Regions from separate parts of the Arthrobacter sp. NPDC093139 genome, predicted to be linked through region 4. Evidence: predicted binding sites of a transcription regulator. Region 4 holds the regulator's gene; each other region holds the start of a gene.
The links. The regulator HrcA, encoded in region 4, represses chaperone genes, less so after heat shock. The targets are predictions, from matches to a motif close to TTNGCACTCGNNNNNNNCGAGTGCNAA.

Region 1 (5,136 bases), on a different contig from region 4:
GAAGGACCGTTCCGGCTTGCGGGTTTGCAGTTTCGTGGTCAACGCTCTCCATCATCAGATCGCCGGCCGCCTGAAACTGGTGGCGGCCGCTTCGGAGCAGGTACGGCGCAACCCAAACAATCCAGAGCGCGACAGCGACCACAAGGATGACTGAGCTGCTGAGAGGGAAGTCCACACACAAAACCGTATGAGCAATCGGCGACCGGTTGTGGCATTCGTCTCGGTGTGTCGCTCCGCGCCTCTCAAATCATTGGACTTAAGGCCGATAAGTCCACGGCGGGCGCCGCTCAGGCCGGCCTCGAACGCAGCCACCTGTTGAGAAGTCCTTCCGGAACTTCCTCAGCCGTCAGGGCAAAAGACCGGTGGTCCGCCCATTTCCCATTGATGTGCAGGAACCGGGGCCGGTAGCCCTCGTCGCGGAAGCCGAGCTTTTCCACGACCCGCAGGCTGGGTCGGTTTTCCGGGCGGATGTTGATTTCCATCCGGTGCAGGCCCAAGGTCTGAAAGCAATGGTCGGTGGCCATGGCGACGGCCGTCGGCGCGATGCCCTGGCCTGCCCGCGCCTCATCCACCCAGTAGCCCAGAGTGGCCATCATGGCAGAGCCCCAGATAATGGAGGACACCGTTAACTGGCCCACGATGACAGGATCCCGGAATCCCGGTGTCCATGCAGTAATGAGGAAAGGGAGGGCTGTGCCCTGGGCTGCCTGGGTGTTCAGCGACCGCACCATTTGCCGGTAGTCGGGAAGGGCTCCGCCGGGGGCCGGATTGGAAGCCTCCCACGGGGCCAGCCAGTCGCTGTTGCGCGAACGGACCGCAGTCCATTCCTTACGGTCCCGGTACCTGATGGGACGCAGGACGATGTCACCACACTCCAGTGTGACCGGCCAGATATGGCTGACCCTCATGGGGAATTAGTGGGTGAGGCCGGCAGCGAACTTCGGCAGCCACTCGCGAAGGCCAGGTCCCAGGTCATCGCTGTCAACGGCCAGCTGGACGCACGCCTTGAGGTAGCTGAGCTTGTCCCCCGTATCGTAACGCCGGCCGCGGAAGACGACGCCGAACACACCGCCGCCTTCACCGTCCCTGCTGGCCAGTTCCTGCAGGGCATCCGTCAGCTGGATTTCGCCGCCGCGGCCCGGTTCCGTCCGTTCCAGCACATCGAAGACGGCGGGGTGGAGGACGTAGCGCCCGATGACGGCCAGGTTGGAGGGGGCATCCGCGACATCCGGCTTTTCCACAAGTTTGTTGATCCTGACGAAGCCTTCGCCGTCGATCTCCGAGATGTCGGCGCAGCCATAGGCGCTGATCTGGGAGGGTTCCACCTCGATGAGGGCCACAACAGAGCCGCCGGTCTTTGCCTGGACCTCGATCATGGTGCTCAGGAGTTCGTCGCGGGCATCGATCAGGTCGTCGCCGAGCAGCACGGCGAAAGGTTCGTGGCCGACGTGCTGGCGCGCGCGCAGCACTGCGTGGCCCAGGCCCTTGGGGTCGCCCTGGCGGACGTAATGGATGTCGCCCAGATTGCTGGCAGCCTGGATGGACTCGAGCTTGGCGGTGTCGCCCTTGGCTTCCAGCGTTGCTTCCAGCGCAGGAACCCGGTCGAAATGGTCCTCGAGGGCACGCTTGTTTCGCCCGGTGATCATCAGGACATCGCTCAGGCCTACCTGTACAGCTTCTTCGACTACGTACTGGATGGCCGGCTTGTCCACCACCGGGAGCATTTCCTTGGGCATGGCCTTGGTGGCAGGCAGGAACCTGGTGCCGAGTCCCGCTGCGGGGATGACGGCCTTGCGGACTGAAGGATTAGTGGAAGTCACTCGACTAATGTAACGGAGGGAACATTCATACAGTAAATGCTTCCGGCAGTGGCTTGGCCGGGATTCCGTGCAGCAAAGGATGGCACACCATGTCGCAAACGACCCGGCAATCGAAGGATGAGATCCGTTCCCGGCACCGGACAATCCGTCTGGGCCTGCAGCCTGAGGCCCTGTCCGCAGCCGCCTCAGGGATAGCCCGCCACGGCCTGTCCTGGGCTGCCACCATCGCGGACGGCAGGCCGGCGACGTTTACCGCGTATCTGGGCGTGGCCCACGAGCCGCCCACCCTCGCGCTGATAGCGGCGCTTCACGAAGCGGGCCACAAAGTACTGCTGCCGGTATGCGAGCCGGACCGCGGGCTGAGCTGGGTGTTGTGGAATCCGGACAGCGAGTTTGTCCGGAGCCGGTACGCGCCCATCAAGGAACCGGCCGGAGAACGCCACGGCTTGGAGGCCATCCGGGGGGTGGCAGGACTCTTCCTGCCGGCGACGGCCGTGGACATGAGCGGAAACAGGATCGGACAGGGCGGCGGGTATTACGACAAGTTCCTGGCGGACGCCGAAGCCGCGGGCCTGCAGGCGCCCAGGGCTGCGGTCATTTACGACTCCGAACTCCTGCCCGCGTCGAGCATTCCTGTTGAGGGGTTTGACCGTCCCGTCGACGCGGCACTGACGCCCTCGGGCCTGGTCCGACTTTCCTGATGCAATCTGCGGGAAGATGCTAGAATTGGCACTCAGGCCCTGCGACTGCTAATGGAGTTGTTTCTGCACGGAGATCCCGCAAGGAGTTCCGCGCAGTGGCACCCCCGCAGCACGGGACCTGTCGTTTGTCCAAGAGGAGGATCTTCAGTGCCCACGTATGCCTATGCCTGCAAGGATTGCAGCCATGCCTTTGACATCGTGCAGTCATTCACTGACAGCACTCTGACAGCCTGCCCCCAATGCGAGGGAACCCTGCGCAAGAAGTTCAACAGCGTAGGCGTGGTCTTCAAGGGCTCTGGCTTTTACCGGACGGACTCCCGGGACACGAAGGGCAGCACGGTGTCACCGTCCCCTGCTGCCTCCTCTCCGGCGCCGGCCGCTCCTGCAGCCGCACCGGCCGCTGCCGCCAGCTAGACGCTCTGTCCCTTCCCACGGCTGACCGCCACGTTGCGGTTATCCACATACGGGCATTTTGCCGGGCCACTTTCCACATGGGGCCGGCTTACACTGCCGCCCGGGGCCGGGGTTCCATAGCGTGGCAGCATGCCAGCTCTCGGACTGCCTCCCGTTAGAACCTTCCGCCCTGCCGCCCGCGCCCGCAGAGGCACTTCGGCGTCCGGACCTCCCGAACGCCGCAGGCCGAGCCGTCTGCGGGGCTGGCTGAACCGCAACCGGCGCCTTGCCGTAGCGCTGCTGCTGTGTGCGGCGGCCGGTGTCACGGTCCACCAGCTGACCCCGGCCCCGGCACACACGTCCCCGGCCCTGGCCGCAGCACGGGACATACCGGCGGGAGCCACTCTCGGCGGGAGCGATGTGGCAGCAGTTAATGTCCCGCCCCACATGCTCTCCACCGGCACGCTCACCAACGCAGCGCAACTCAGCGGAAAGCAGCTGGCCGCACCGCTCCGGAAGGGACAGCTGCTATCCGACACCCAGCTCGTGGGGCCAGGCCTGCTGATTGGGTCGCCGCCGGGATCAGCCGCCGTCCCCCTGCGCATGGCGGACCCCTCATCCATCCAGCTCGTCTCCCCCGGCATGCTCATCGACGTCGTCCTGACCAGCGGGCCAGGCCTCGACCAGCAGTCCCCGTCCAAGGTCCTGGCCAAGGCGGTACCGGTGCTCTGGACCTCGGCGCGCGAGGGGCAGGGCGGCCAATGGCTTGCCGCCGGGGACTCCGACGGCCTGATGGTGGTTGCCGCCACGCCGGCGCAGGCAAGCGCTCTGGCGGGAGCTTCAACCCAGGGAAAACTCTTCTTCGTCCTCGTGGGCTCCAAGGGCCGGTGACGCCGCCGGGCTGCGGCTAACCCCAGTGCGGGGGCTTCTGCTCCTTGAGCCAGGCGTCGTGGTCGTTGTCGGACTCCGGGTCACCCCAGGCCCGGGGATCGTCCTCCGAAGCCTTGTTGGGCACTGCACCGCCCGGCGTCACCGGAGCTGGGGTCGTGCCTGACGCTGGGGACTTGGCCGGTGGGGTGCTTTTTTCGCCAGCCGGGCCGTCGCCTGTGCGGGCATCATGGTCTGCTGCATGCGGGCTCACTGCGCGTTTTCCTTCCTGTCCGGCAGGCCGGCGTCGTAATCGTCCTCGCCGTCCTCGTCCTGGTCCCCATCCTGGTCCCGGACATCCTCGACGCTGCCGTCTTCGAACTGGCCGTCGTCGAACTGGCCGTCATCGAACTGACCGTCGTCGAACGTGCCGTCCTCCTCCGGAGCTGGCCCATAGGAATCGTCGTCCAAGCCTGTGACATCCTCGTCGAAGAAGCCCGGTGAGGCCACAGCCCGGACGGGCGGCGCCGGCTTCTCGAGTCCGAGGTAGCCGCCAATCCGGTCGGCGCAGGCCGAAGGATCCGTGAACACCTCAATCGTCCACAGGGGCATATAGCGCCAGCCGAGACGCTCCAGAAGCTGTGGACGGAGCCTGCTGCGTTCGCGGACGGTCATCTGGCGGTACTGCTCGGTGCCGTCGGACTCGATGGCCACGGGCCGCGGGATCTCGGCCTCGTCCTGGCCCATCGTGCTCAACGGATCGGCCGCCGCCACGACGTCAATGACACCGTCGTACTGGTGCCAGACGCGTGCACCACGTGCCCTGAGCCGGTCTCCCAGGTCAGCCACGAGCGGATCCGCACCCAGCGCCTGCTCACTTGCCGCTGCCCGCGAAGCCGGCGTTCCGAGGTCGGTGTTGCCCGAGATCTCGCGGTCCAGCAGCTCGTATAGGTCGATGGCGCCATGGGCCAGCCGGTTCCTGTCCAGGTCCTCCGGCTTGAAGCAGGTCAGAACATGCAGGGACTGCCGTGCGCGGGTCATGGCCAGGGCAAACTTGGCGCGGCCTCCCTCGGCGGAGAGCGGACCAAAGTTGTGCAGTGCCCGTCCATGGGGCGTCCGGCCGTAGCCGGGAGAGAAAATGACGTGGTCACGAACCAGCCCCTGGGCCCGCTCCAGATCCACCACGCGGAATGATTCCTCGCCTGCCGTGAAGAATCCAGAGAGCCCCGGATAGTTGGGAAGCTGCAGGCGGATGGCCTCGCCGATCCTCGCGGCATGCCGCAGGCTGGCAGTGACGACGGCCAGGGATGTGCGCGGACGGAGGCGGGCGTGCTCGAACACCAGCTCAACGACGC
Region 2 (5,136 bases), on a different contig from region 4:
CGCGCGGCCTTACATCGCCACCCCATTAGGAGACGCGGGTTAGACCGGTTCCACGGAGACGGCCACCCGCTCGTCACCGATCCTGGTGAGGACCAGGGTGGCTGTCTTTTTGCCGGCCTTCTTTCCACTGCCCTTGCCCGCCGGGAGGAGCTGCTTCCGGAGCTCCTCGGGGGTGACGGACGTGCCGCGCTTCTTAATGTCCAGCACGCCGATGCCGTGCTCCTTCACCCAGGCCTTGAGCCCCTTCACGCTGTACGGCATGACCTCCAGGACTCTGTAGGCCCGGGCGTAGGGGGTGTCCACTGCTTCCGGCGCGCAGATGTATGCGATGTGTTCGTCCACGAGGTGCCCGCCCAACTGCAGGGCCAGGTCGGCCACGAGACCCGCACGGATCACGGCGCCGTCGGGTTCGTAGATGTAGCCCTGGACCGGCCCGACGGGCGCAACAGGGCCGCCGTCGAAATCCTCCGCGCTGGTGAGTTCGGCGGCCCCCTGCGGACCGAGCAGCAGGGCGGCCCTCCGGATCCCCGGCCTGGCAACGGCGTTGAACCAGAGCGTTACCTCGGTGACGTCGCCGCCCACCGAAACCCACTGGGCCTCGCAGCCGGCCGGGATGGAATCGTGCGGCATGCCCGGCCCCATCTTGACGCCCACGGCGAGCCCGGAGGCCGCGAGTGATTCCACGAAGGACAGCGGCGGCGAGAAGGCCTCCGGGTCCCAGATCCTTTTGGTCCCGGACGTGGATGTGGTGCGCCGGGCCGGATCCAGCCACACGCCGTCGGCGTCACCGAGGGGAACGGACGTCGCATCCGAATGCACCACTGTGGCGTGCGGAAACGGAATGAGGTTGATGGTGGCGCACGCGGCCGTTGTTTCGTCGACCTCCACGGCCGTGACGGCGATATCCAGCGACGCCAGCGCCATGGCGTCCGCGCCCAGGCCGCACCCGAGGTCGGCCACGTGGCGTATGCCCGCCTCGGCGAAGCGCTGGGCATGCCTGGCCGCCACATTGAGCCGGGTTGCCTGCTCGAGGCCGGCCTGGGTGAAGAGCATCTGGCGGGCGAATTCGCCGAATTTGGCTTCGGCCCTGGTCCGCAGCCTGGACTGGGTGAGCACAGCCGACACCAGATCGGGGGAGTGCCCCTCCTTCCGGAGGCTGGAATTAAGCGCGAAGGACTCATCCTCGCGGTAGGGCCCCAGCGAGGCCAGCAGCTGCCATCCTTCTTCGGTGAGGAGCTGTGCGATCTGGTCCTGCGGTGCGTCAGACATGCCTTCAAGCCTAGTGGAGGGACCGGCGAGCGTGCCCGATAGGGTGGACTGAATGGACTCCAGTGCAACTCCCAGTCAAGATCAGCCTGCCGGTTCTCCCGATGCTCCTGCCGAGGTGGCCCGCTACCCGCAACTGTTCCGGTATGCGCGCCCGGCGCTGATTGCCGGGGTCGCTGTCGCCATCGTCTGCCTCCTGCTGCTGGTGATCATCTTCCTGCTGGACTCGTTCAACTCCACCGTCTACTCGGTGGGCGGCAAAGACATCCACGATGCGACCGACGAAGCCCGCCAGATCCGGGACCTGTATGCGGGGGCACGCGTCGGAGGCGTGGTGGTCCTGGGGGTCTCGGCCTTGACCGCCGCGGGCGCCGCCGTCGTCCTCGTCCGCCAGCGTAAAAATTCGCCAAAAAGCGACGACGACGGCGGCGAGGATGTCGGATTTGATGCCCTGGCTGGCCGGTGAACAGCGGCTTTCCGGCACTTAGGGCTGTTCACCGCAGATGAACATCTGGCACTCACCTTGACCGAGTGCTAACCCCTTACATAGAGTCATCATTAGCACTCTCCCTAGGAGGGTGCTAACACAAGAAGAACTGCCAGCCTGGCTGCTGCCGGCACCGCGACGACGGTCTGCTGCCAACGCACCACAGTTTTACTGCCCATGAATTTGCTGACGAAAAGGAGAGGTCCGAGTGTCGGTCTCTATTAAGCCTCTTGAGGATCGTATTGTTGTCCGCCCGCTCGAAGCCGAGCAGACCACGGCTTCCGGCCTGGTCATCCCGGACTCCGCGCAGGAGAAGCCGCAGGAAGGCGAAGTTGTCGCAGTAGGCCCCGGCCGCTTCGAAGACGGCAACCGCGTTCCGGTCGACGTAGCCATCGGCGACGTCGTTATCTACTCCAAGTACGGCGGAACTGAAGTCAAGACCGGCGGCGAAGAGTACCTCGTGCTGTCTGCCCGCGACGTTCTGGCGATCGTCGTTAAGTAACTCTCTGGATCCCCGTGCCGCTGATCCTGTCTGTTTTCATCAGACCGGTCGGCAGCACGGGGTTCTGTCTTGAAAGGACAAACCATGGCAAAGCAGCTTGCGTTCAACGACGCTGCCCGCCGGTCTCTTGAAGCCGGCATCGACAAGCTCGCCAACACGGTCAAGGTGACGCTTGGTCCCCGCGGCCGCAACGTCGTGCTGGACAAGAAGTGGGGCGCTCCCACGATCACCAACGACGGCGTGACCATCGCCCGTGAAGTCGAACTGGATGACCCCTACGAAAACCTTGGCGCCCAGCTGGCCAAGGAAGTAGCCACCAAGACAAACGACGTGGCCGGCGACGGCACCACGACGGCTACTGTGCTCGCGCAGGCACTGGTCAAGGAAGGCCTGCGCAACGTTGCTGCAGGTGCCGCTCCGGGCCAGATCAAGCGCGGCATCGAGGTTTCCGTCGAAGCCGTTGCTGCACGCCTGCTCGAGAACGCCCGTCCCGTCGAGGGCACCCAGGTGGCCAACGTGGCTGCGATCTCCGCGCAGAGCGACGAGGTCGGCGAGCTGCTGGCCGAAGCGTTCGGCAAGGTCGGCAAGGATGGTGTGATCACCATCGAGGAGTCCTCCACGACCCAGACCGAGCTGGTCCTCACCGAGGGCATGCAGTTCGACAAGGGTTACCTGTCCCCGTACTTCGTCACTGACGCGGAGCGCCAGGAGGCCGTCCTCGAGGACGCCCTGATCCTGATCAACCAGGGCAAGATCTCTGCTGTCCAGGAATTCCTGCCGCTGCTGGAAAAGGCCCTGCAGAGCTCCAAGCCGCTGTTCATCATTGCGGAGGACATCGAGGGCGAGGCCCTGTCCACGCTGATCGTCAACCGCATCCGCGGCACCCTGAACGTCGTTGCCGTCAAGGCTCCGGGCTTCGGTGACCGCCGCAAGGCCATGCTGCAGGACATCGCCACCCTCACTGGTGCACAGGTTGTCTCCCCCGAGCTGGGCCTCAGCCTGGACTCCGTCGGCCTTGAGGTGCTGGGTACCGCCCGCCGCATCACGGTCACCAAGGACAACACCACGATCGTTGACGGCGCCGGCTCGGCCGAGGACGTAGAGGCGCGCGTTGCCCAGCTGCGTGCCGAGCTGACCCGCACCGACTCCGACTGGGACAAGGAAAAGCTGCAGGAGCGGCTGGCCAAGCTGGCCGGCGGCATCGGCGTAATCAAGGTTGGCGCTGCCACCGAGGTTGAGCTGAAGGAAAAGAAGCACCGCATCGAAGATGCCGTGTCCTCCACCCGCGCTGCCCTCGAAGAAGGCATCGTGGCCGGTGGCGGTTCCGCGCTGATCCACGCCCTGAAGGCACTCGACGAGGACCCGGCAGTGACGGCCCTTGAAGGTGACGCGGCAGCTGCTGTTGGAATCGTCCGCCGTGCCCTGGTCCAGCCGCTGCGCTGGATCGCGCAGAACGCCGGCCATGACGGCTACGTCGTCACCGCCAGGGTTGCCGAACTCGAAACCAACAATGGCTTCAACGCCAAGTCCGGCGAGTACGAGGACCTGATCGCAGCGGGCGTTATCGACCCCGTCAAGGTCACCCGTGCAGCCCTCCGCAACGCGGCTTCCATTGCCGCGCTGGTTCTCACCACCGAGACCCTTGTTGCCGAGAAGCCTGCCGAGGAAGACGAGCACGCAGGCCACAGCCACTAGGCTGCAGCCCCGCACGGCGGCAGCCCCAAAGAGCCGGCCCAGCATCGCTGGGCCGGCTCTTTTGCTGTGGAAATCCCTGCTGTGGAAATCCGCTGACGTGCAGTGTGATCAGGCTGATTCTGCCCCCGGCCCTGGCGAGGGACACGCCGCACGCAGCTGCCGGTTTGGCCGCAAAGATCACGAATTGGTAACATGGATGTTTTGTGTGCCACCGGCTTTGAGGGGTTGTCTGTGCCAGTAGCGAGAAAGACGGGCCAGCGGGGGAACGAGTCACACCATCATGCCGGTGAGGTCACGCGCTCCGCTCAGGTGAAGGCAAAGCAGGGCTACCGCCCCGAGGTCCAGGGGCTCCGCGCCCTCGCCGTCCTCATGGTGGTCACCTACCACGTATGGCTGGGACGCGTCTCCGGCGGGGTAGACATCTTCCTGCTGATCTCCGCCTTCCTGCTCACGCTGTCCTTTGTCCGCAAAGTCGAAAACGGCAGGCCACTGCGCCTGGTCAGCCACTGGCTGCACCTCTTCAAGCGGCTGATTCCTGCCGCCGTCGTGGTGATTCTCGGTGTCCTGGCGGGCACCTGGCTGGTCATTCCGCAGAGCCGCTGGCCGGACGTCCTCAACGAGGCCTGGGCCTCACTGCTGTACCGGCAGAACTGGCTGCTCGCGGACACCGCGGTGGACTACTACGCCCAGAACCACGCGGGCGCCAGCCCGCTGCAGCATTTTTGGTCCCTGTCCATCCAGGGCCAGGTGTTCATTCTGTGGCCGCTCATCTTCGCCGGGGCCGCCCTCGTGTGGCGTCTGCTCAGGCGCCGGCGGGACATCAGCTACCGGCTCATCCTGCTCGTGGCCTTCGCCGGGATCTTCATCGCTTCCCTGATCTTTTCCATCGAACAGACCGCCACCAACCAGGCCTACGCCTACTTCGACACCCGGACCAGGCTCTGGGAGTTCGCGCTCGGCTCGCTGCTGGCGCTGTCCCTGCCATATCTGAAGCCGGGCAAGGCAGCGCGCGTGGTGCTGGGCTGGGCCGGGCTGGCGGCCATGATCTCCTGCGGCCTGGTGCTGACCGTGGACCGGTCCTTTCCAGGCTTCATCGCACTGTGGCCCACGCTGGCGGCCGCAGCCATTATCGTCGCGGGCCAGAGCGGCAGCCGGTTCGGCGTGGACCGCGTCCTGAGCTCCAGGC
Region 3 (5,136 bases), on a different contig from region 4:
GCCGTTGGTGTGGCAGCATTTGCCTTCCTTCCGCAGCTCGGCTTCGACGCCGCTGCCGGCCCGTCCTCAGCCCAAGACGCCGCTGTCTCGCCGTCAGCGGACCCCTCCCCAACGCCCTCCGAGGCAGCTGCGCCGTCCGGCACACCGAGTGCCGACGCGCCGTCGGCTGCCGCCTCTCCATCAGACCCGGCGTCCTCTCCGTCCTCCGTCGAAGCGCTCGCCTCGGCCGCGGACAAGTCCCTTCCTGTTTCGGTCTACAACGGCACGCAGACTTCCGGGCTGGCCGGCCGCGTCGGCGCCACCCTCGAGGCGGACGGCTGGACTCTGGGCCAGGTTGCGAACTGGCAGGGCGCGCCCCAGCAGGCGTCCGTCATCTTCTACTCGGGTGCCGAGCGCAGGGCCAGCGCAGAGGCCCTCGGGGAGCTGCTGAACATCGCCACGCTCGTGGAGAGCCCAGGATTTGAGACATCCGTTGCCGTGGTGCTGGGCCCCGGATTCCAGTGACCTTTTGGGTTACGCCTGAATAACTATTGAGTCCGGGCCCGGCTGTCAGCCTGCCTCCCGCCGGGGCGCAGTGGATAGAGTGATTTCGAGTCTTCGGCGCGTAATTCACGGCACACACTGAGGTGGGCCTTACGGAAGCAATCTGAAAGTGTGGAGATCATGGCATTGGGAACCGTGAAATGGTTCAACGCTGAAAAGGGCTACGGCTTCATCACCGTCGACGGCACGGGCGACGACGTCTTTGTGCACTGGTCCGCCATCCAGGTGGACGGCTACCGGGCCCTCGACGAGGGCCAGCGCGTGGAGCTCGAGGTCGGCGAAGGCGAAAAGGGCCCGCAAGCCGAAAACGTCCGGCCCGCCTAGTGGCTGACCGCGCCGCCCGGGGACCTGCCACGGTGACCGCCCGACGGCGGACCGGAACCATGAGAGCTGCCCGCGCCGCTGCCTGGGGTGCTGCCGCCGTCCTGGCGCTGGGCGCATGCTCCGGCTCAGGCGAAAACGCACGGACTGCGTCCGTGGAGGCCAGCGGCGACGGCACCTTCCGGATCGGCCTGATCCTGGACAGCACCGGAACGCAGGCGTTCCTGAACAGTGCCCAGCTGGCAGCCGCCAAACTGGCTGTGCAGGAGATCAACGCGGCCGGCGGCCACAAGGGCAGGCCCGTGGAGCTGTTGCCGGAGAAGCCCGGCGGTGACGCCGGCGCTCAGGCGCGTGAACTCGTGGATGCCAAAGCCGACGTGGTGATCGGACCCACCGATTCCAGCCGCGCTCCCGCCGTCATCGATGTGCTGTCCAAGGCCAAAGTCGCGCTCATCTCGCCGGCCAACACGGCAGGGGAGCTGAGCGAGTACAGGAGCGGCGGATACTACTTCCGCACCGCGGCGGCCGACGCCGCCCAGGCCGCCGTGCTGGTGAAGCTGGCCAAGGACGGCGGCGCAAAGAGCCTGGCCGTCGTCCACGAGGAGGGCGCCTATGGCACGGAAGTGTCGGCGGCGGTCTCCGCCTCCGCGAAGGGTGCCGGATTGGAGCCCGTGACCGTGGCGGCCTTCAAACCGGGCGAGGCGCAGAAAGCGGCGGCCACGGCCGCGGGCGCGTCACCGGACGCCGTCGTCCTCATTGCCCGCGGCGGCGCACAGGGTGCCATCGCAGAACTCCACAATGCGGGACTGTCGGGGAAGCAGCTGATCCTGGCAGACGGAGCCTTCAGGCAGTACGGCTCCGACCTCGCCTCCCGCGCGCTGGACGGCGCCCGCGGAATCGTCCCCGGCCGGTTCCCCTCGGCCCATCTGCAGGGTGAGCTCGTGGCCGTGGACAAGAACCTCAAGGACATGACGTTCGCCGCGGAGACCTACGATGCGGTCAACCTGGCAGCACTGGCGGCTGCCGCGGCGGACGACGACGCCGGCGCCTCCGTTGCCGCGAAGCTGATAGCCGTCTCTGGCGGATCCGCCGGCGCTGGCTCCCACCCTGCAGGCAAGCCAGCTGTTTGCCGGACGTACAAGGAGTGCCTTGCCGCCGTCCGGGCCGGAACTGCTGTGGATTATGACGGCGAGTCGGGCCCAGTCCGCTTCGACGCGAACGGCGACGTGACGGTGGCCAACTACATGGTGTTCACCTTCGGTGCGGACAACAGGGCGAAACTCACCGGGAGCGAAACAGCCAGCCGGGCAGCGGGCTGATCGCTGGGAGCGAAGCGGCCTCGGATTCGTCCCGGTTTTCACGGCCACTGCTTGCACTCTCCCCGGGGGAGTGCTAATTATTGATTAGCACTCCTGAGCATCGACTGCTAATGCCTCGCCCGGCCCAGGCCGGCAGCGCGATTGGCGGACGTGTGAGGGAGCGAAGAAATACCTGGTTGGGGTGAGATCCGGACTGCCGGCGTACAGAGGCCTGCAGGAACGATCGTCCGTCGCGGGCACCGCAGCGAGGTTCATTCTTAACGACTGTCCCGAAAGGACTACTGCCGTTATGGCCAAGATCATTGCATTTGATGAAGAGGCACGCCGCGGTCTTGAGCGGGGCCTGAACACCCTCGCCGACGCCGTCAAGGTCACCCTCGGCCCGCGTGGACGCAACGTCGTCCTCGAAAAGAAGTGGGGCGCCCCCACGATCACCAACGATGGTGTTTCCATCGCCAAGGAGATCGAACTGGACGATCCTTACGAGAAGATCGGCGCCGAGCTGGTCAAGGAAGTTGCCAAGAAGACGGATGACGTCGCTGGCGACGGCACCACCACGGCTACCGTGCTGGCGCAGGCCCTCGTCAAGGAAGGCCTGCGCAACGTTGCGGCCGGCGCCGACCCGCTGTCCCTCAAGCGCGGCATCGAGAAGGCAGTTGAAGCGGTAACCCGCGAACTGCTGGACAACGCCAAGGAAATCGAAACCAAGGAAGAGATCGCCGCCACGGCGTCCATCTCCGCCGGTGACGACGAAATCGGCGCGCTCATTGCCGAAGCCCTGGACAAGGTCGGCAAGGAAGGTGTCATCACCGTCGAGGAGTCCAACACCTTCGGCCTGGAGCTGGAACTCACCGAAGGCATGCGCTTCGACAAGGGCTACATCTCCGCATACTTCGTCACGGATACGGAGCGCCAGGAAACGGTCCTCGAGGACCCGTACATCCTGATCGTCAACTCCAAGATCTCCAACGTCAAGGAACTGGTTGCTGTCCTCGAAAAGGTCATGCAGTCCAACAAGCCGCTGCTGATCATTGCCGAAGACATCGAGGGCGAGGCCCTGGCCACCCTGATCGTCAACAAGATCCGCGGCACCTTCAAGTCCGTCGCCGTCAAGGCTCCGGGCTTCGGTGACCGCCGCAAGGCCCAGCTCGCCGACATCGCCATCCTCACCGGTGGCCAGGTCATCGCCGAGGAAGTTGGCCTGAAGCTCGAGACCGCTGGCCTCGAACTCCTGGGCCGCGCCCGCAAGGTGGTCGTCACCAAGGACGAGACCACCATCGTCGAAGGTGCCGGCGACGCCGACCAGATCGCCGGCCGCGTTTCCCAGATCCGCGCCGAGATCGAAAACTCCGACTCCGACTACGACCGCGAGAAGCTGCAGGAGCGCCTGGCCAAGCTGGCCGGCGGCGTGGCAGTCATCAAGGCCGGTGCCGCTACGGAAGTTGAGCTCAAGGAACGCAAGCACCGCATCGAGGACGCAGTCCGCAACGCGAAGGCTGCCGTTGAGGAAGGCATCGTCGCCGGTGGTGGCGTTGCCCTCATCCAGGCTGGCCTCAAGGCATTCGCCAACCTGAACCTGTCCGGCGACGAAGCAACCGGTGCGAACATCGTCCGCGTTGCCATCGACGCTCCGCTGAAGCAGATCGCCTTCAACGCGGGCCTCGAGCCCGGCGTTGTGGTCGACAAGGTCCGCGGCCTGCCTGCAGGCCACGGCCTGAACGCCGCAACCGGCGAGTACGTCGACCTGCTGGCTGCCGGCATCAACGACCCGGTCAAGGTAACCCGCTCTGCCCTGCAGAACGCGGCTTCCATTGCCGGACTGTTCCTCACCACCGAGGCAGTAGTCGCTGACAAGCCGGAGAAGAACGCTCCGGCCATGGCCGGCGGCGACGAGATGGGCGGCATGGGCGGTTTCTAACCCCCGGGCCTCCTTGTCTCTCAACGCGTAAGAGCAGCAGCGGCCCCACCTTCGGGTGGGGTCGCTGCTGGTTTTTAACGGCCCGGCATGTCTTACGGCCTGGCGTGGCTGCTCCACACGTCCGGCGCTCCACTGGTTTCATGAGTGAGTTTCAGTGTCGGCAGGGTCTGGCAGGATGGATTCGTGACGATTACAGCAGCGGCCGACGGTTCGGCCTTAGGAAATCCCGGTCCGGCCGGATGGGCCTGGTATGTGAACAACGATTGCTGGCGTGCCGGAGGGTGGCCGCACGGAACGAACAACCAGGGTGAGCTCATGGCTGTGCTGGACCTGTTCCGCGCCACGGCACACGTCCCACAGGAGGACTTGCACATCCTCTGCGACAGCCAGTACGTCATTAACTGCATCACCAAATGGATGCCGGGCTGGAAGCGCAAGGGCTGGCGCAAGGCCGACGGCAAGCCGGTGCTGAACGTGGATCTCCTCAAGGACATCGACAGGGAACTGGTGGGGCGCAAGTACCGATTCGAATGGGTCAGGGGCCACGCCGGTCACGACCTCAACGAGGCAGCCGACGAGCGGGCCCGGGCCGTTGCTTTGGCCTACCAGCAGGGGATCGCGGCCCGGTCCGGGCCGGGTTTCCACGGAGCGGCAGCGCTTGGCGCACCGGATGTCGGCGCAGCAGATGTCAGCGCACAGGGTTCCGTCGCATCGGCTGCCGGCCCGGGCTCCGTAGCTGTGGCATCCCGCCCGGGTTCCGCCGTCGCCGACGTCCGGAAGGAGGGCGGCACGGGCCCTTACCAAACCGAAGAACCCGGCCTCTTCAGCGAACCGGAACAGGATCGCTTTAGTGAACCGGAGCCGGACCTTTTCAGCGAACTCGACGCGGATGCCTTCCCGGTGGCGCCGGGCCGCGGCCCGAGCCCCGAAGAAACCGTCGAGGCGCTGGAACGCGAGCTCCTCCGCCCGGATGTCCGCAGCGATATCGGCCGGACAGGAGTGCTCCTGCATCCGGAGTTCATGGAGATCGGCAGC
Region 4 (5,136 bases):
GTTCTGCAGCGACTGGCTGCGCAGCAACAGCACCAGTTGCTGAAGGACGGCGGGGGTAATGACGGTGCCGCGCGCCACCAGGCCCCTCACTTCGTGGAGGAGCCGCATGATTCGGGGGACGTCGGCAGATGGCCCGCTGATGGAGAGCTCATTGCCTCTGACGTGGAAGCTGACGGACGGAAACTGGTCCTCGATGAAGCGGAGGGCTTCGTCATGGCTGCCGAGGGACTGCACCATCTGATCAGAGTTGTCGAAGATGACCACCTCCGTTCGGATACCGGGCAAGGTATGCGGGAATTCTCCCGCGGTGCGGTCCCCGGTGTTGAGGCGGCGCTTTCCGTTTGCTGATTCAGTCATGGTGCCGGCCCGCAGGCCTCTGGTTCCCTCCAGTGTGAAACTACCCTTCAAAGTCCTTCTATCTTACGCCAGCATGCTGCCGCGCTCACCGTGAGGCCGGGCCTTCACGGCCGGCTTTTGATGACGGGTTCCCGCCATTAGATATCAACTTTGTATCGGCCTCATATCGTTCCCGTTGCAGTTCAGGCGCCGGCGCGCGTTGGCGCCCGGCGCCCCGGAGCCTTGTGTAATGCTGGAAATACAGAGAGCGGGCACCGGTTACGCATGCCCGGCGCCGTAGGGAAGACCCGCTGCCTGCCGCTTCGCGGCGGGCGGTCCACCACATTTCCGAAGGGAGCATTGACATCAGGCAGCCAGGATTGTCCGGCCGGAAAGCAGCTGCGCGGATCCGTTCCGCGCTGGCGCTTGGGCTGCTGCCTGCCGCTTTGCTCCTGACCGGTTGCATCGCGGATCCCGATCCCGCGGCCACCACGTCGGATGTTCCGACCCAGGCGCGGCGTTCAGCCGGAGTCGACAGCGCTCCGACCACCAGCGCTCCGCTGGAAACAATGCAGTCCTCCAACAAGGCCCCCGTGTACTGGATCGGGCGGAGCAACACGGACGTCTACCTCTACCGCGAGTTCCGGGACGTGCCGGGCGAGGACAATCCGATCACGAAGGCGCTTCGCGCCATGATGTCCGAGACTCCCCTCGATCCGGACTTCTTCACGCCCTGGCAGAACCCCAAGAACCTTGCCACGTCCATCTCCGGCACGAACGTGATTACCGTGGATGTCTCGGCCGACGCGTTCAACAGCAACCTTGATGCGGAGATGGCGCAGCGCGCCATTCAGCAGCTCGTGTACACGGCGACGGCCGCCGGAGCGAGTTCGGGCCTGATCGACGCCGCCCAGCCGATTGAGGTGACGATCCTGGTGGACGGGCACACCGACTACCAGGCGTTCAAGCACGTCAGGCTGGGCGCACCCATGGCGCGCAGTGCGGGCATGGTCGCCCCGGTATGGATCATTGACCCCCAGGAAGGCATTGAAGTTGCCGACGGACGGGTGAAGATCAACGGCCGCAGCACGGATCCCGGCGGCAAACTGCACTGGCGGATCCTGAAAGTCCAGGAGAACGGCGACAAGGAGAAGTACCTGGACGGCGAGGCCACCGCCTCAGCAGAGGCAGACGCCTCCGGTATCTTCAGCCTGGCCGTGAAGCTGGGCCCGGGAAACTACGAGATCCGCGTCTGGCAGATCGAGCCCGGCAGCACCGAGGACGAACCGAACGTGGACACCCGGGGCTTCTCAGTCCGCTAGCAGCGGCTACCACCGCCCCAGCACATCACTGGCCACGACAACGGCAGCGGGCCCGGCGGTGGAGGACCGCAGCACGTGCGGGCCCAAGAGCGCCGTCACGGCGCCGGCGCTGCACAGTTTGGTGACCTCCCGCGGGCTGATGCCCCCTTCCGGCCCCACAACCAGAAGGATCTCCCGGGGTGCCTCCGCGGACGGGTTTGCCTCGTGCCACGCCTCCAGGACTCCGCGGAGGGGTTTGACGGCGTCTTCGTGGAGGATCACCGCCAGGGCGGCGCCCGCCACCTGTGCCGCGAGTCCCTGCGTATCGACGGCGGGACGCACCTCGGGGATCCACGCCCGCCGGGCCTGCTTCGCCGCTGCGGAGACTGCAGACTGCCATTTGGCATGGGCTTTGGCGGCGCGCTCGCCTTTCCAGCGCACAATTGACCGTTCCGACTGCCAGGGGATGACTGCATCGATGCCGAGCTCGGTGGCCGTCTCAATAGCCAGTTCGTCCCGGTCGCCCTTGGCAAGAGCCTGGACGAGGACCAGGCGCACGCCTGGCCGTTCCTCTACAGTGACGGATGAGCATCTCACGGTCAGTTCGGCGGGAGCTGTCTGCTCCACAGTTCCGGTGATGCGCCGGCCCGCGCCGTCGGCAATATCGACCCGCTCCCCCACAGCCAGCCGCTTGACCGTCACCGCATGGCGCGCCTCGGGCCCGTCCAGCAAAAAAACCGAACCGGGTTGGGTGTTGTCCAGGGATCCGGCGGCGGTGAAAAATACGGCGTTGCTCACCGCTACAGGTTACCGAGGCGGTCCCGGAGCTTCGCAAAGACGCCGCCGCTCGCCGCGAGCTTGCCCTCGGAGAACTGTTCACCGCGGAGCTTCGCGAGCTGGCGCAGCAGGTCTTCCTGCGCCGGATCGAGCTTGGCGGGCGTCTCGACCTGCAGGTGGACCTTGAGGTCGCCGCGGCCATAGCCACGCAGGTGGGTGACGCCGAGCCCGCGGAGGGTGATAACTTCGCCCGACTGCGTGCCCGCCTTGACGTCGATCTCCTGCTTGCCGTCGAAAGTGTCCAGGCTCAGCTCGGTACCCAGGGCCGCGGCGGTCATGGGGATGTTCAGCGTTGCGTGGAGGTCGTCACCGTCGCGGACGTACGTGGGGTCGTTGTTGACGCGGATTTCGACGTAGAGGTCCCCGGACGGGCCGCCGGCCGGGCCGGCCTCGCCCTGCCCGGACAGCTGGATCCGGGTGCCCGTCGCCACACCGGCGGGAACCTTGATGGTCAATGACCGACGGCTGCGGATGCGGCCCTGGCCGCTGCACTCGTTGCAGGGGTCCTTGATGACCGTCCCGAAGCCTTCACAGGATCCGCACGGCGCTGAAGTCATGACCTGGCCAAGGATGGAGCGCACGGCGCGCTGGACTTGGCCGCTGCCGCCGCAGATGTCACAGCGTTCCGGATGCGTGCCTTCGCGGCAGCAGGAACCGTCGCAGGTGGGGCAGACGACGGCGGTATCGACCTCGAGCTTCTTGTTGGCGCCAAAGACGGCGTCGCGCAGGTCGATCCGGACGCTGATGAGGGCGTCCTGTCCGCGACGGACCCGCGAAGCCGGACCTGCGGTTCCGCCGGCCCCGAAGAAGGTGTCGAAAATGTCCTGGAAGGCGAAGCCCTGCCCGGCGTAGCTGCCGCCGCCGAAGCCGTTGTCCGTGCCGTTCTCGTTGCCCGTGGTGTCGTACACCCTGCGCTTCTGCGGATCGGACAGCACCTCGTAGGCATGGGTGACGGCCTTGAACCGATCCGACGCTTCAGGTCCCGGGTTCACGTCCGGGTGCAGGGTGCGGGCCAGCTTGCGGTAGGCCTTTTTGATCTCTTCTCCGGTGGCTTCCGGGGAGACTCCAAGAACGTCGTAGTGGCTGCTCAAAGTTCGTATCTCTTCCTGGTTATGGTGCCTGGGTATCGGATTCGTTGGGCCGTGCGATTACGGGCCGAGAATCCTCGAAAGGTAGCGGGCCACCGCGCGGACGGCGGCCATGGTGGTGGGATAGTCCATGCGGGTGGGCCCAAGAATGCCGATCTTGGCGGTGGCGTCCGGTCCATAGCCGGTGGCCACCACCGACGCCTCGGCTAGTCCGTCGTAAGGGTTCTCCCGGCCTATGCTCACGGCCACGCCGCGGGGATCCTGCGCCATCTCACTGAGGAGCCGCAGCATGACCACCTGCTCCTCCAGGGCCTCGAGGACGGGTCCGATGCTGAGGGGAAAGTCCACGTTGGACCGTGCCAGGTTCGCGGTGCCGGCCATGACCATCCGGTCTTCCCTGCTGCTGTGCGAGAGTGCCTCAAGGGCCTTGCTCAGGGCGGCGGCAGCGGGACGTTCGGCCGGAGCGCAGCCGGCCACCACGGCAGCCAGGTACTGGGGCAGCATGGTCAGCGCGGTGCCTGCGACTCCCGAGAGGAACCTGGTCCGCAAAGCCGTCAGCGTGTCGTCGCTGAGTTCCTGCCCGACGTCGACGACGCGCTGCTCGACCTTGCCCGAGTCAGCGATCAGCACAATAAGGACCTTGCGCGGCGCCAGCTGAACGAATTCAATGTGGCGCACCACGGCGCGGCTGAGGTGCGGGTACTGCACGACGGCCACCTGGTTGGTCAGCTGTGCCAGGAGCCTTACCGTGCGGTCCAGGACGTCGTCGAGATCGTCGGCCCCCTCCAGCAGCGACTGGATGGCGCGGCGCTCAGCCGGGGACAGGGGCTTGACCGCCGAAATCTGGTCCACGAACAGCCGGTACCCCTTGTCGGTGGGTATCCTCCCGGCGCTCGTGTGCGGTGCGGTGATGAGCCCCTCGTCCTCGAGCGCGGCCATGTCGTTGCGGATGGTGGCGCTGGAAACGCCCAAATGGTGGCGCTCGACGAGCGCTTTGGAGCCCACAGGCTCGCGGGAATGGACGTAGTCCTCCACAATGGCGCGCAGCACCTCGAGCTTGCGTGGTTCGCTCACTATCCACCTCCGATCAACCGTTTTCCGGGCAAGGCCATGCAGCGCCCGGCGACGCATGGTTAGCACTCGACATCCCTAAGTGCTAACAAGTCTAATATGAGACGGCCGGTTGTTAGCATTGGTACCGCTCCGGGCGAAATTCCGGACCGTGTCCGCCCGGAGGCTGATTCCCGGCCGGGGCGGCAGCCTCCTAGCGCAAAGCGGTGTTTAACGATGCAGTATCAGACCTGGGGTCCGCAGGAGATCGCAGCGCCCTCCAAGAAAGATTTGCCGGAAGTGCCGGTGGAGCGCGGCATGGTCCTGGAGGACGTGCAGTCCGGCTGGGTCGGCGCCGTGACGCGGGTGGAGAAGTCCGGCGGGATGCATGTGGTCACCCTGGAGGACCGCCGAGGCAAGTCACGTTCCTTCCGGCTCGGTTTCGGGTTCCTGCTGGAAGGCCAGCCCATTCGGCTGATGCCGCCGGCGGCCAAGCGGCCAGCCTCCGCCCCGGCCGGTCGCAC

Region 1: the regulator HrcA is predicted to act here: its motif matches at 2,547-2,573, upstream of ACIP90_RS09515 (FmdB family zinc ribbon protein).
Region 2: the regulator HrcA is predicted to act here: its motif matches at 1,778-1,804, upstream of groES (co-chaperone GroES).
Region 3: the regulator HrcA is predicted to act here: its motif matches at 2,234-2,260, upstream of groL (chaperonin GroEL).

The regions. Positions count from the first base shown of each region.
Region 1 is NZ_JBIVOO010000004.1:350,236-355,371, forward strand. Features, by position in the region: gene ACIP90_RS09495 (hypothetical protein) at 1-175, opposite strand, end outside; gene ACIP90_RS09500 (GNAT family N-acetyltransferase) at 288-908, opposite strand; gene galU (UTP--glucose-1-phosphate uridylyltransferase GalU) at 915-1,820, opposite strand; gene ACIP90_RS09510 (5-formyltetrahydrofolate cyclo-ligase) at 1,910-2,521, shown strand; gene ACIP90_RS09515 (FmdB family zinc ribbon protein) at 2,669-2,935, shown strand; gene ACIP90_RS09520 (RcpC/CpaB family pilus assembly protein) at 3,065-3,805, shown strand; gene ACIP90_RS09525 (hypothetical protein) at 3,822-4,055, opposite strand; gene ACIP90_RS09530 (AAA family ATPase) at 4,052-5,136, opposite strand, start outside.
Region 2 is NZ_JBIVOO010000004.1:369,946-375,081, reverse strand. Features, by position in the region: gene ACIP90_RS09595 (SAM-dependent methyltransferase) at 40-1,269, opposite strand; gene ACIP90_RS09590 (hypothetical protein) at 1,322-1,732, shown strand; gene groES (co-chaperone GroES) at 1,962-2,255, shown strand; gene groL (chaperonin GroEL) at 2,340-3,950, shown strand; gene ACIP90_RS09575 (acyltransferase family protein) at 4,143-5,136, shown strand, end outside.
Region 3 is NZ_JBIVOO010000016.1:44,468-49,603, forward strand. Features, by position in the region: gene ACIP90_RS18905 (LytR C-terminal domain-containing protein) at 1-504, shown strand, start outside; gene ACIP90_RS18910 (cold-shock protein) at 664-867, shown strand; gene ACIP90_RS18915 (ABC transporter substrate-binding protein) at 927-2,183, shown strand; gene groL (chaperonin GroEL) at 2,473-4,101, shown strand; gene ACIP90_RS18925 (RNase H family protein) at 4,285-5,136, shown strand, end outside.
Region 4 is NZ_JBIVOO010000001.1:327,992-333,127, reverse strand. Features, by position in the region: gene ACIP90_RS01690 (PhoH family protein) at 1-357, opposite strand, end outside; gene ACIP90_RS01685 (GerMN domain-containing protein) at 717-1,658, shown strand; gene ACIP90_RS01680 (16S rRNA (uracil(1498)-N(3))-methyltransferase) at 1,665-2,435, opposite strand; gene dnaJ (molecular chaperone DnaJ) at 2,438-3,565, opposite strand; gene hrcA (heat-inducible transcriptional repressor HrcA) at 3,623-4,636, opposite strand; gene ACIP90_RS01665 (DUF3097 domain-containing protein) at 4,850-5,136, shown strand, end outside.